Regions from separate parts of the Pseudoalteromonas sp. G5_S1_54_S4 genome, predicted to be linked through region 3. Evidence: predicted binding sites of a transcription regulator. Region 3 holds the regulator's gene; each other region holds the start of a gene.
What was found. The regulator sigma-54, encoded in region 3, starts transcription at its own class of promoters, with help from an activator protein. The targets are predictions, from matches to a motif close to GTTGGCACGNNNNTNGNNT.
Positions count from the first base shown of each region.

Region 1: the regulator sigma-54 is predicted to act here: its motif matches at 2,964-2,982, upstream of ACTRWE_RS08995 (EF-hand domain-containing protein).
Region 2: the regulator sigma-54 is predicted to act here: its motif matches at 3,110-3,128, upstream of ACTRWE_RS12020 (ferritin-like domain-containing protein).

Region 1 covers NZ_JBQKUL010000018.1:36,593-41,262, reverse strand. The annotation lists gene ACTRWE_RS09010 (YciK family oxidoreductase) at 1-734, shown strand, start outside; gene rluB (23S rRNA pseudouridine(2605) synthase RluB) at 796-1,665, opposite strand; gene scpB (SMC-Scp complex subunit ScpB) at 1,662-2,252, opposite strand; gene ACTRWE_RS08995 (EF-hand domain-containing protein) at 2,404-2,925, opposite strand; gene ACTRWE_RS08990 (exonuclease III) at 3,128-3,559, opposite strand; gene xthA (exodeoxyribonuclease III) at 3,800-4,606, shown strand; gene ACTRWE_RS08980 (energy-coupling factor ABC transporter permease) at 4,612-4,670, shown strand, end outside.
Region 2 covers NZ_JBQKUL010000029.1:23,942-28,611, reverse strand. The annotation lists gene ACTRWE_RS12025 (TonB-dependent receptor plug domain-containing protein) at 1-2,201, shown strand, start outside; gene ACTRWE_RS12020 (ferritin-like domain-containing protein) at 2,628-3,071, opposite strand; gene ACTRWE_RS12015 (LysR family transcriptional regulator) at 3,243-4,181, opposite strand; gene aceK (bifunctional isocitrate dehydrogenase kinase/phosphatase) at 4,198-4,670, opposite strand, start outside.
Region 3 covers NZ_JBQKUL010000048.1:13,632-18,301, forward strand. The annotation lists gene rapZ (RNase adapter RapZ) at 1-85, opposite strand, end outside; gene ptsN (PTS IIA-like nitrogen regulatory protein PtsN) at 105-557, opposite strand; gene hpf (ribosome hibernation promoting factor) at 562-849, opposite strand; gene ACTRWE_RS15745 (RNA polymerase factor sigma-54) at 876-2,375, opposite strand; gene lptB (LPS export ABC transporter ATP-binding protein) at 2,710-3,435, opposite strand; gene lptA (lipopolysaccharide transport periplasmic protein LptA) at 3,432-3,971, opposite strand; gene lptC (LPS export ABC transporter periplasmic protein LptC) at 3,961-4,515, opposite strand; gene kdsC (3-deoxy-manno-octulosonate-8-phosphatase KdsC) at 4,512-4,670, opposite strand, start outside.

The sequences.
Region 1 (4,670 bases), on a different contig from region 3:
AAGCAACTGAAAACGCACTTAAAGACAAAGTAATTTTGATAACAGGCGCAGGTGATGGTATCGGCCGTGTTGCAGCAATTACTTATGCTAAACATGGTGCAACCGTTATTTTATTAGGAAAAACAACTAATAAACTAGAATGTGTGTATGACGAAATCGTCAATGCAGGCTACCCACAGCCAGCGATTGTGCCTATGGACTTAAAAGGTGCAACTAAACAAAACTACCGCGACCTTGCTGCAACTATCGAGAGCCAATTTGGCCGCCTTGATGGACTATTAAATAACGCGGGTATTTTAGGTACTTTAGGGCCGTTGGAGCACTTTTGTTCATCAACATTTGAAAATGTAATGAAAGTAAACGTAACTGCACAAGCGATGATCACCAAAGCGTTGTTCCCTGTAATGCGTAAGTCAAAAAGTGCTTCAGTGGTATTTACCTCATCGGGTGTAGGTCGTAAAGGAAGAGAATTTTGGGGACCTTACGCTATTTCTAAGTTTGCTGTAGAGGGTATGATGCAAACATGGGCGTGTGAAGTTGAAAAAACGCCAATCCGTGTTAACTGCATCAATCCAGGCGCAACACGTACATCAATGCGTGCAAGTGCATTCCCAGGTGAGGATCGTGATTTACTTGCGACACCTGAAGATTTAATGCCAACTTACCTGTATTTAATGAGTGATGACTCAAAAGATATCAATGGCCAATCGTTAGACGCACAAGCTAAAAAGTAATATTTAGTTTTAAACGTAAAAAAGCCGCTATAAAAAGCGGCTTTGTTGTTTTATGCTTTAATTACTTACGTTTAGTCGGTTTTACACGTTGATTGTGCTTTTTAACCGCCTTGCGAATTTGGTTTATTTTAGCGCGCTTGTCTTTACGCTTTTCAGGAATAACAGACAGCTTAGTTTGTGTTTCTTTGCCAAGCTTTACTGTTTTACGTAAATAGTTAACTGTATCTAAATCATACTCAATCCAGCCACCTTGCGGTACGCGCTTATCAAGCTCTAATTTACCGTAACGAATACGAATAAGACGTGATACTTCCACATCTTGTGATTGCCATAAACGACGCACTTCACGGTTACGACCTTCGTTAAGCGTTACATTATACCAACGATTAATACCTTCACCGCCCATAGGCTTGATACCAGTGAACTTTGCGGGGCCATCTTCAAGTTCTACGCCACGCAGTAAGTTTTTCATTGTTTCGTCAGTGACTTCACCAAATACACGTGCTGAATATTCGCGTTCAACTTCATAGCTTGGGTGCATTAAGCGGTTTGCCAATTCACCGTCATTAGTAAACAGCATTAGTCCTGAGGTATTTACGTCTAATCGGCCTACTGCTATCCAGCGGTCGCCATCAATACGAGGTAAGCGGTCAAAAACGGTTCTACGGCCTTCAGGGTCTTTACGCGTACTTAACTCACCCTCTGGTTTGTTATACATAATTACACGACAAATTCTGTCTGCTTTTTCTTCTATTTTAACGGTATGGCCGTCAACACGAATTAAATCGGTTTCTTCAACCCTGTCGCCTAACTTAGCTACTTTACCGTTTACACTCACACGATTTGCATCAATGTATTTTTCCATTTCACGGCGTGAGCCTACGCCTGCACGGGCTAGGACTTTTTGTAACTTTTCACCTTGTATACTCATTCGGATGGTTCTCTCACAGAAGGATCACTTAATAACTGGGTAATTTTACTTTGCTGTTGCTCTGGCAATGCGGGTAAATCATGAAGTCCCGTTATCGAAAAATAATCTAAAAATTGTTTAGTCGTTGCATAAAGTGCCGGTTTACCTGGTACTTCTTTATGCCCAACTACTTTAATCCACTCTCTTTCAAGCAGAGTTTTAATAATATTTGAGCCAGTTGCTACACCCCGCACTTGCTCAATTTCACCACGGGTAATGGGTTGCTTGTATGCAATTAACGACAGGGTTTCGAGTAAAGCTCTCGAGTATTTAGGGGCACGTTCTTGCCATAAATTACTCAACCATGGGCTTAAACTACTGCACGCTTGAAAACGATAGCCACTGCCTACCTCAACCAAACGTATTCCACGCGTCTGATAGTGAACTTGAATGGCCTCTACAGCATCATTAATGCGCGCCATAGAAATTGCTAAGTCGTTTAAAACCGTGTCCTTAAGATGACGTTTTGATACGGGCTTGCCTGCCACAAAAATCGCCGCTTCAATGATTTCAATTAATTGTTCATCACTAATTCGCCGACCAACCATAATCACTCTAAAGTTAATAAAAACACACAGCCATCTATTATGACAGAACAACGGCAAACTAGGAAAACATATTAATAAAATAACATTTTATAGGTATAAAAAAGCCAGTGAAAAACACTGGCTTGGTATCAAGTGTATTTAATAATGTAATTTAGCTATTTTTAAATTGCTCAAGTGCATCGTCCTCTGCAACAGAATCACCATGCTTTTGGATATAGCTATTAAACTCTTTTTTACTTACTCGTTTATCTTTATTGCTGTCCATGTAACCAAAATGAATTGAAATATCATCATCGTCAGCTTCAGAAACTGAAATAAAACCGTTGCTATCATTATCTAAGCTTTTAAAGTCATTTTCTATTTTATCAAACTTCGCAATATCAGCCTTAAATGCAGACTCACTCACTTCACTATCTGTAGCAACTTTCCCAGCATTTAGCTGCATATAAGCATCATATTCATTACGGCTTATTTGGTTATCCATATTTGTATCTATATTTGAAAAGTGCTGCCAAATACTATCATCGTCGGCTTCTGTTTTAGAAATAAAGCCATCGCTGTCGTTATCTAAGCTTGCAAAATCACTGTCGATTTTTTCTAAACCTTGATTTGAAGAACAAGCGGCTAAACTCAATGCGGCTAAAACAGTAGAAGCTATCGTTAATTTTTTCATCAGACGTATCCTTGTATTAATAAATTTCAAATCTAGTGATACAAATACGATGCCAAAAAAAATAAACTATTAAAATCAAACAATTAACCAAGAACAACTTCTATTACGATATTTAATAATGCAATTTTTGCAAGCTACTCTGGTAATTTTTGCAAAAAAAAAGCTCGGTAAGAACCGAGCTATTTATATCTAATACGGTAATTTAGATTGCAGCGTTTTGGTAACGCTTAACAAAATCAGTAACGCTTTGGCCATTACACTTTAATGAATTTAAGTTACCAATTTGCTTACGTACTGGTTGTAGGCCTTGCTTTAATGCAGTCATACATAACTGTGTTTCTTGGTGTGAATCTTTTGCAAATACTTCTACTTTAGACACAACTGATTGCGTTGCTTCTTCTTTTTTTGCAATGTCACGGATGTCTTGACCGTTACATAGGATACTTTTTGAATAACGCGATAAATATACACCGTGCTTTGCTGCCATTTTACGAGCAGCCGAAAACCCCTCATTGGCGCTTACTACACATAAGTTAGACTCTAATTTGTTGTCTTGGCTGTAATACGTATTGCTTTGCGCAGTAGCAGTTACAGAAACAAAAAGAGAGGCGGCTAAAAGTAATTGAGTTTTCATCAGGTAGTCCTATTTGAACGAGTTAAACAAACGATTTTTGCGCATTATATAGACAACTTTTAACATATCAATTGAATATTTTATTTATTTTATTATTTAATATTGCATTTACAATGTTTAAACATTAAGCAAAAATTGATCAACATTTGTGCAGCTATTTTCTCGTTTCAGTCATGTTATGTCGCTCCAAATACTGATACAATTTAGCTAACAATGAAAATAAATTTGAAGGTAAACTTTATGAAAGTGATTTCTTTTAATATCAATGGCCTGCGTGCTCGCCTACATCAGTTACAAGCTATTATTGATAAACACCAGCCAGATATTATTGGTCTTCAAGAGATAAAAGTGCACGATGAAGCATTTCCGCTAGACGATGTACAAAAAATGGGTTACCACGTTTATTTTCATGGACAAAAAGCGCATTACGGTGTGGCAATGTTATGCAAAAAAGAGCCTAAGTCGGTATTAAAAGGCTTTTCCACCGACACAGATGAGTCGCAAAAGCGAATGATCAGCGTTACCGTAGAGCAAGAAAATGGCCGTGACCTGCATGTCATGAATGGCTACTTCCCGCAAGGCGATAACATCAACCACGAAACTAAATTCCCTTATAAACGTCAATTTTATCAAGACTTAATGACTCACCTAAATAGTCATTACACGCCTGATCAAGATGTAATTGTAATGGGCGATATTAATATCTCTCCAACCGATTTAGATATTGGTATTGGTGAGGTAAACGCAAAACGCTGGTTAAAAACCGGAAAATGTTCATTTCAACCCGTTGAGCGTGAATGGCTAGCAACGTTATTAAACTGGGGCTTTAAAGACACCTTTAGAGAGCAAAACCCAGAAACTAACGATCAATACTCGTGGTTTGACTACCGCTCTAAGGGTTTTGTTGATAATCGTGGACTAAGGATTGATGTGGTTTTGGCAACGCATGACTTAGCAGCTCGCTGTATCGACACCGGTATAGATTACGAATTACGTGCTATCGACAAGCCTTCAGATCATGCGCCTATTTGGTCTGAGTTTAATTAACGATTATGCTAAGCGTGCAATTACAGGCATTACTGTGGATTGGTGTTATTGCTATTGGCTTTTT
Region 2 (4,670 bases), on a different contig from region 3:
TTATTCATATTAATACTTCGGTGGGGCGTGGTACGGCGGGTACCGATATGAACGCTATTCCAGCCTCAGCAATTAAACGTATTGAAGTACTGCGTGATGGCGCTGCGGCTCAATATGGTTCTGATGCAATTGCCGGTGTTATAAATATTGTGCTCAAAGATGGCAGCGAAGGTGGTAAAGCCGCTATTAACTACGGTGAGTATTCAGAAGGTGATGGCGAAACTGTTAACATCGACTTTAATAAAGGCTTTGCTTTAGGTGACAATGGTTATTTAAATACAACTATAAACTACCGTGACCGCGCACCAACTAACCGTGCAGGGCTTCATGGTTCATGTCAATTTTATGGTTGTACTGAGCTCAGTGACGGCACGTTACTGGCAGGCGACCCGCGTGAACTAACCGCGCCACGCGATACATTTAGAATTGGCGATGCCGACTCTCAACAATTTGGTTTAACGGTTAACACCGGCTACGAATTAGGAGCGGGTGAACTATACGGTTTTATTACCTACTCAACGCGTGATAACGAATCAGCAGCATTTTTCCGTCATAATGCCAATGCCGGTGGTAACCCAGTATTACAAGATGGTGATGCGACAGTTCCGGCTGGCTTTTTACCAAAAATAAACACTACGATTGACGATATTTCATATAATTTTGGTTATAAAACGCAGTTTGATAACGACTCAAGCTTAGACTTATCGTACACCTATGGTGAAAACAGCATTGATTACACCACTAGCGATACGATTAATGCCTCTTATGCCAACTTCTTACGTTACGACCAAGGCTTGAGCGCCGCAGATATTCGCGCCACTATTCCACGTGAAGGTTACGCGTATGGTATGGAGTTATCACTGCAAACAATTAATCTTGATTTTACTCAAAATTTTGATGATTACTCATTTGCAATGGGCGCAGAAATACGCACCGATGAGTACCGTATTCTAGAGGGCAGTGAATACGCATACCGCGATTACGATACCAACAATGGTGTTAATATTTATGATGGACTGAGCGGTGGTATTGGTAGCGAAAATGCATCAGGTGGCACACAAGGCTTTGGTGGTTCATCGCCAGCATCGTCGGTTGATGAGTCGCGCGATGTGATCTCGTTTTATTTAGACGTTGAAGCTTACGTTATTGAGGATGTGATTATCTCAGGGGCGTTACGTTACGATAATTACAAAGGATTTGGCGATACAGTTAACTTTAAACTCGCGGGTAACTGGTCATTAACCGAAGATATTTCACTTCGTGGTGCATTAAGTTCAGGCTTTAGAGCGCCTTCAATGCAGCAGTTGTACTTTAACAATATCAGCACGCAGTTTGTTGTTGGCCCTAATGGCAATTTAGTGGCTGAAGAAGTGGGCACGTTTAGAAACGATTCAACCCTGGCGCAAAGTTTAGGTATTCCTAAGTTAACAGAAGAGAAATCTCAAAACCGCAGTTTAGGTATTGTTTATAATGTAAGCGATAATATTAATGTAACGCTTGATTACTACTCAATCGATATTGACGACCGTATTGTAATTAGTAATCGCTTAGGCAAAGGTTTATCAAACAGCCTTGATGCCGCGTTACTGAGCTCGGGTGCTGGTGCAGGACAGTTTTTCTTAAATGGGGCTGACACAGAAACGCAAGGTATCGACTTTGTAGCTACATGGAATACAGAAGGCCTAGGCGGCACACTTGATTTTACATTAGCGGCCAACTTTACCGAAACCGATGTGGTGTCGTTATTTACACCTGCAGGTTCTGGTCTTGAAACCGTGCCAGTCGATGATGTGTTTTCTGATCAAGAAATTTCTATCATTGAAGAATGGCAACCAGAAGATCGCATTAACTTAAGTGCGCTTTATCGCCGTGACGATTGGACTGTTAATTTATCACTTAATCGTTTTGGTGAGTACACAGTTGAAGATGGCGGCCGCCAGACTTACGGTGCTGAAATTTTAACTGACATTAAAGTTAATTATTTTGTAACTGATAACTTATCGGTAAATATTGGCGCAAATAACTTATTTGATGTTTATCCAGATGAAAACACCATAGGTAATTCACGTTCAGGCACTATTGTAGATGCTCAAGGTAATACCATTGTCAGCAGTGATGGGGTATTTAAGTACTCTCGTCGTTCAGCGCCATTTGGTTTTAACGGTGCTTACTACTACGTAGGTGCAGAATACCGCTTTTAATAAGGGTCTGTTGACCTTTTTGGATTAAAATTTGTTCAAACTAGGAGCGGTTTAATCGCGGCGCGAGGTTTGTAACCTAGTGGGCTCGATAACTGCTCCTGCGTTATTCTACTGGCTTACATCCATGTAAGAATAAGTAAAAACCGAGCAAAGCTTCCGCGTCCTGCTCACGCCCCTTACCTACATCCATGTAGGCAACAAAGGGTAAATCGCCCCTAGGCAAAACCCTTCGGGCAGCGCCTGTTTGGTATTGATGCTGCGTTATCGCCTATTTATGGGGAATAACCACACCACATAGGCTCTGCCTTGCCTAAATACCAAACAGACTGCTGCAAATTCAACCTTAAAAGGTCAACAGACCCTAATAACTTTCCTATTGTTATTTAACAACCAAAGGGCCGTAAGGCCCTTTTATAGTTTTTAAACTTAATGTTTTTGCATTTTACTCATTTCAGCATGACAGCTTTGCATGGTAAGCAATACCTTTGACAGCGCCGCTTCACAATCATGTGATTGAGGCTTTTTTAACGCTGTTTTGATTTCTTCTAAGGTTTTATCTTCTACTTCTTCAAGCTCTTTAATGTAGGTTTGGTCGTTATCGCTAGTGAATGTACTGAGCAAAGCGGTAAATGCTCTGCGTGCTTCTACCGCGAACGAAGAGCCATCTTCACGTGCACCTTGTTGATTAATTGCATAGGGTTGTAAGCTTTCAACACTTACTTTGCGGGCGTCGATCATGCGCTGAAATAATGCACTTACGCTAGGATCTTGTACTTTATCTTGTGCTTTTTCGTAAAAGTCGATACCGCTATTCATTACTTGGATAATGTCGGTGATATGATTTATCTCTTGTCCTTGATGGGTGCTCATAATAATGACCTCTGTTAATTTAAAATACATAGATAACTGAGCAAGCGGCATTCCAACGCGGTTTTATTTTTTAACTAATTGTTTTTCATGGCTTTATTATTGTGAGGGGTCTAGGCAAGCTTGCTAACATGCTGCTAGCAAGCAAAATTTACATAAAAGCATGTAAGAAGGTTATTTAAGCTCTTCAGCTACTTCGGCTACTTTTTGACGTAACCAAATATGGCTAGCATCTCTGTGTAACAAAGGGCTCCATATCATATCAAGTTCAAATGGTGGAATTGGAAAGGGTGGTTCAAGTATTTTAAGCCCCGGATCGTCTACATAAATATTGGCCGCTTTTGAGGGTAAAGTCGCCACGAGGTTTTTTTCTTTCGCTAAATGAATAGCAACATGGTAGTTACGAGTAAAGGTGGCAATATTTCGATGCTTCCCAAAATGTGCGAGCGCTTCGTCAACCCAACCCAGCTTTTGCACATCTTTTGGATCCATGCCAACCCCAACACCAAAGCCTGTTTTACTTACCCAAATATGACGGGCTTTTAAATAGCTATCTAGGCTAAAGTTTTCAATAATAGGGTTGTCGGATCTTACTAAACAGCAAAAGCTATCTTTCCAAATTCGCTTATGATGAAACGATTGCGGTAAATTTTCAAAGCGGTTAATTGCCATGTCTACTTTACCGTTTTCTACATCATGAAAAGTTACATCGCTGGGCGTTAAAATATCTAATGTGGTGTCTGGGGCTTCTTCATGTAATTTCCCTAACAAACGCGGTGCCATGGTACTGGCTGCATAGTCACTGGCCATAATTCTAAACACGCGTTTACTTTGTTTAGCTTCAAATTCGCGATTAGGTGCTAGCGTTTCTTCAAGCGTCATCAAAATACCGCGAATAACAGGCTGTAACTCAATAGCGCGCTCGGTCGGCACCATACCATCGCTGGTACGCACTAAAATAGGATCGTTAAAAAGGTTACGTAGGCGTTTAAGTCCATTACTCATTGCCGGTTGAGTAATACTAAGCTGGTTAGCAGCACGAGTAACGTTACATTCGCGCAGTAATGTATCGAGGTAAACCAGTAAATTTAAATCTATTTTACTTATATTCATTGTGTGTCCTTAACGTTTACCAGTAATGGATAAAACGCTGTGCTGTAGGATAGGGATAAATATGACTCACCTTTCCATTTTTTATATTTTGTTGTGCTTGTTTCCAAAAGCTCACATCAAGTAGTTCTGGGTGCGTACTGGTTAAAAATTGTTTATATGTTGGGTTAGGCATTACAAAGGTACATAATTGCTCTGGAAATACATCTTGCGGAGCAACCGAGTAACTTTGTTCATCCATCAAATAATCATCATAACTTTTTGCTTTGGGTAGTGCTCTAAAGTTCATGTCTGTTAAATATTGCACTTCATCGTAATCATAAAAAATAATACGTTTGTGCTTACTTACACCAAAGTTCTTTAACAGCATATCGCCAGGGAAAATATTCACGGCAATCATTTCTTTAAGCGCCTGGCCATACTCTTCAATGGCATCGGCGGCACTTTTTTCGTCTGCATTTTCTAAAAACAAATTAAGCGGTGTCATTCGCC
Region 3 (4,670 bases):
CACAATAATAGCCTAAGTCTTCCACAACGCGTAACGCCACAGATTTACCTGACCCTGAGCGACCGCTTATAATTATTAATTCCATTTATCACCTTTCTTTATTACTACGGTTGACTGACGATAACCTGATACAGTTCGCTATCCGATTTGGCGGCGCGTAACTGTTTACAAAATTCTTTATCATTGAGCTTATCAGCAATCGTGGCTAGCGTCTTCAAATGCTGCTGATTATCGCCATCGGGAACAATTAACGCGACAAAAATGTCAACCGGTCGGTTATCAATCGCATCAAAATTAATAGCTGTTTCGCTCACTAAAATCAAAGCAAGGGGCTCTTGAGCACCACTCATGCGACCATGTGGAATAGCAATGCCTCGGCCAATGCCTGTACTTCCAAGCTTTTCTCTTGCAGTTAATGCATTAAGAATATCTTGTTGTGTTAAATAGGGCAGCTTATTGTGAGCCAATTCACTGATAAATTCTAAAATTCTTTTTTTACTATTAAAAAGGACCGCAGCTTTACTGCAGTCCTGACAGATAAGTGAGCTTAGTTTCATAGTGTTAGTGTCGAGCAAGTTTCTCTTTGTGTTTAATTACTTGACGATCTAGCTTGTCAATGAGCGAGTCTATAGCGGCATACATATCTTGATGCTCAGTAGAGGCAAAAATCTCAGCGCCACTAACATGAACGGTTGCTTCAGCTTTTTGGTTTAGTTTTTCTACATCGAGAATAACGTGCACATTCGTTATGTGATCAGTGTGCCTCTGTAACTTCGAAAATTTACTATTTACGTAGTCTCTAAGCGAGTCGGTAATATCTACATGGCGACCAGTTAAATTCAGTTGCATAAACATTTTCCTCTTTGTTGTACGCCTTAAATCAAACTTTTACGTTGATTAGACGGGGGAATAGCTAGAGATTCGCGATATTTTGCAATGGTTCTCCTCGCTACTTTAATTCCTTGCTCTGCCAATATATCTGCAATTTTACTATCACTCAATGGTTTAGCTGAGTTTTCTGCAGCGATTAATTTTTTAATTAATGCACGTATTGCTGTTGATGAACATTCGCCACCATTTTCAGTACTTACATGGCTTGAAAAGAAATATTTAAGCTCAAAAATGCCACGTGGTGTATGCATGTATTTTTGCGTAGTAACACGCGATATAGTCGACTCGTGCATTTCCACCATTTCAGCCACATCGTTAAGCACCATAGGCTTCATAGCCTCAGGACCGTGTTCAAAAAAGGCCTGTTGCTGTTGCACAATACAGTTGGTTACTTTAAGTAGCGTGTCATTTCTACTTTCTAAGCTTTTTATAAACCATTTAGCCTCTTGTAAGTGCGAGCGAATAAACTGGCTATCACCACTTGATTTAACCGTACGCGACATAGCTGCATATTGGCTATTTACTCTGATCTTAGGCATGCTATCTGGGTTTAATTCAACTACCCAACGACCTTTAACTTTTTTAACCGACACATCAGGAATAACGTATTCAGACTCTTCTCTAACAATAGTGTCTGCCGGTTTTGGGCTGAGCGTATGAATCAACGTCATGATTTCTTTAAGCTCATCTTCTTTAAGCTTTGTTTTTTTCATCAACGTGCGATAGTCACGTGCAGCAAGTAAATCAATATGATCGGTTAAGATCATTTTTGTTTCGTTTAAAAAAGGTGTGTCTTTATCAAATTGATTTAGCTGAATACACAAGCACTCTTGTAAACTACGCGCGGCTATTCCCACTGGATCAAATAGTTGAATACGCTTTAGTACCGCTTCTATTTCGTCAAGTTCAACTTCATCTTCGCCGTCGTTTTCTTGGTTAAAGCTTTCTAATATTTCTTCACAGCTAAGGGTTAGAATCCCTGAGTCGTCCACAGCTTCTACAATTGCAATAGCTATCGCTTCATCGGTAGGACTAAACGGCGTCAGTTGAAGCTGCCACATTAAATACTCATGCAGCGTTTCAGTCGAAGAGCCTTGATAAATAGATTCATCTTCTGGCATTGGGCCCGATGAAGAGGCAGGCGCAGCGCTCATATATTCATCCCAAGTAACATCCATAGCCATATCATCGCTAATGGTGTCTTTGGTCATTGCTTCGCCGCTATCTTGCTCATACTCGCTAGGTTTATCGTCAGCTGAGGCACTTAGCGTTAAGTCATCGTTATCGGCTTTTTGTTCGTTTTTACCTGCAGTGTCTTCGCTGTAATCGTGTTCTTCAACTTCAAGCAAGGGGTTGCTATCGAGCGCTTCTTGAATTTCTTGCTGGAGATCCAATGTACTGAGTTGCAATAAGCGAATTGCTTGTTGCAACTGTGGAGTCATTGTAAGTTGCTGGCCCATGCGCAGCTGTAATGATTGCCTCATGTATCTCTAACAATCCTTTTAAATTACGGTCTGTTGACCTTTACGGATTAAAATTTGTTCAAACTAGGGGCGGTTTAATTGCGGCGCGAGGTTTGTAACCTAGTGGGCTAAGTCAAAACCGAGCAACAAAGAGTAAATCGTCCCTAGGCAGAACCCGAAGGGCTGCGCCTGTTTGGCATTGATGCTGCGTTATCGCCTATTTATGGGGAATACCACACCACATAGGCTCTGCCTTGCCTAAATACCAAACAGACTGCTGCAAATTCAACCTTGAAAGGTCAACAGACCTAAGTATGATTAATCTTAGCAGATGCTTAGTGGAATAACACACATATTAGAGCTTGAACTGCTCGCCCAAATAAACATCGCGTACTGTTTTATCGTTTAATACGTATTCAGGAGTGCCTGATGCAATTAACTCCCCATGAGAAACTATGTAGGCTTTTTCACAAACATCAAGTGTTTCGCGCACGTTATGGTCTGTAATAAGTACGCCAATGCCACGGTTTTTAAGATGCTCTATAATCTTTTTAATATCTAATACTGAGATAGGATCAACCCCCGCAAAGGGTTCGTCTAAAAGGATAAATTTAGGGTTTGCTGCTAACGCGCGAGCAATTTCTACGCGGCGACGTTCACCACCTGATAAAGCCATACCTTGACTATCGCGGATATGCTGAATGCTAAATTCATCAAGTAAATTATTTAAGGTATCTTCGCGTTGTTGTTTATTTAATTCTTTACGTGTTTCTAAGATAGCCATTAAGTTTTGATAAACAGTCAGCTTTCTAAAAATAGACGACTCTTGCGGTAAATAACCAATCCCTAAACGCGCTCGGCTGTGCATCGGTAATAAAGTAATATCTTTATCATCAATTGATATTTTGCCTTTATCGCTAGGCACAAGGCCTACAATCATATAAAAAGTGGTGGTTTTACCTGCACCATTAGGGCCAAGTAACCCCACAATACTGCCAGCTTCAACCTCTAGGCCAACGTTTTTTACAACTTCACGACCTTTGTAGCTTTTAGCTAATAGCTCTGCTTTTAATGTGCTCATGGTTGGCCTTTATCATCTTCTTTTTTATTTTCAACAGGGACTAAAATAGTGTGTACACGGTCTGTTGAGTTTTCGTCTTTTTCTGCGCTAATTAACTGCTGCTCGATATCGTAAGTGATACTTTTAGCTGTTATTTTTTGACCTGCTTGAGCAATGCTTGCATCGCCGATTAAGGTTAAAAAACGCAGCGACACATCGTAACGCACTTCATTAGCACTGGCACTCATTATGGTGCCATCAGCTTGTGTTTCTTCAAAATATGCAGGGCTGCCTGTGGCAATTAATAACTGTTTGTTATCGCCTAGGTCATCGCGTTTATGCACTTCTAAACGGTCAGCTGTGATACGGCGATTACCATGAATAATTTCAACATTTTTCTCAAAAATGCCTACGTTTTCTTTTAATTGACCTTCTTGCTTATCTGCACTAATTGAAATTTGATTAGCAGCGGGGGCTTCAGCAGGTTTAGCACCATTACTGTTAAAAGCAATTAATAGTGAGGGAACAATTAAAATTTTAAATAGGTTATTGGTCATAATATAGGGTTCGCGTATGGTTAATAAGTTTAATCACCTCGGTTTTTAAATCGGCCTCAAGGCCTTTACCTGTGATTTTTAAATTAGGTCCTGTAATAACGACAGGCTGCTGTGATTGCATGGTTAATAGTTTTATATCAACATTGATGGTCTGGGCGGTGATCGTATCGATCATGGCGTTATCTACTAAGTTTTGAGCGGTTACATTACCTTCTAACACCAGTTGACGGTCGTCGTAGAGGGTGGCTTCATCGGCGTTAATACGCCATGTTTGCTGATCATTGTATAAAGTGAATATAGGCTTTTCAAAAAAGGTAAAACCGAGTTGTTGATACAACTCCATTTTTACCGCAGTTATCTTATGGCTCACTTTACCTTGTTCATTATAAGCCGTTTGTTTTAGCTCAATAGCGGTATAATCAGGCTTAGCAATAACTTGTGTTTCTTCGCTTGCAGTAATATCAACCTTAGTAAAATAAGGATACCAAAGCCAAACCATACAGCTTATGAATAAAACGCTCAGTATAATGCGCGCTACATTCATGAACTCGTTCCTTGGCTGGTTAGTGGCTTGTTATTTTCGAGCATAAGTAAGTCTGTCAGCTCTCTTACCGCACCAAAACCGCCTGGCAGTTGAGTTACATAATGTGATAAACGTTTAATAAGTGGATGAGCATCGTTTACGGCAACCGCAAAACC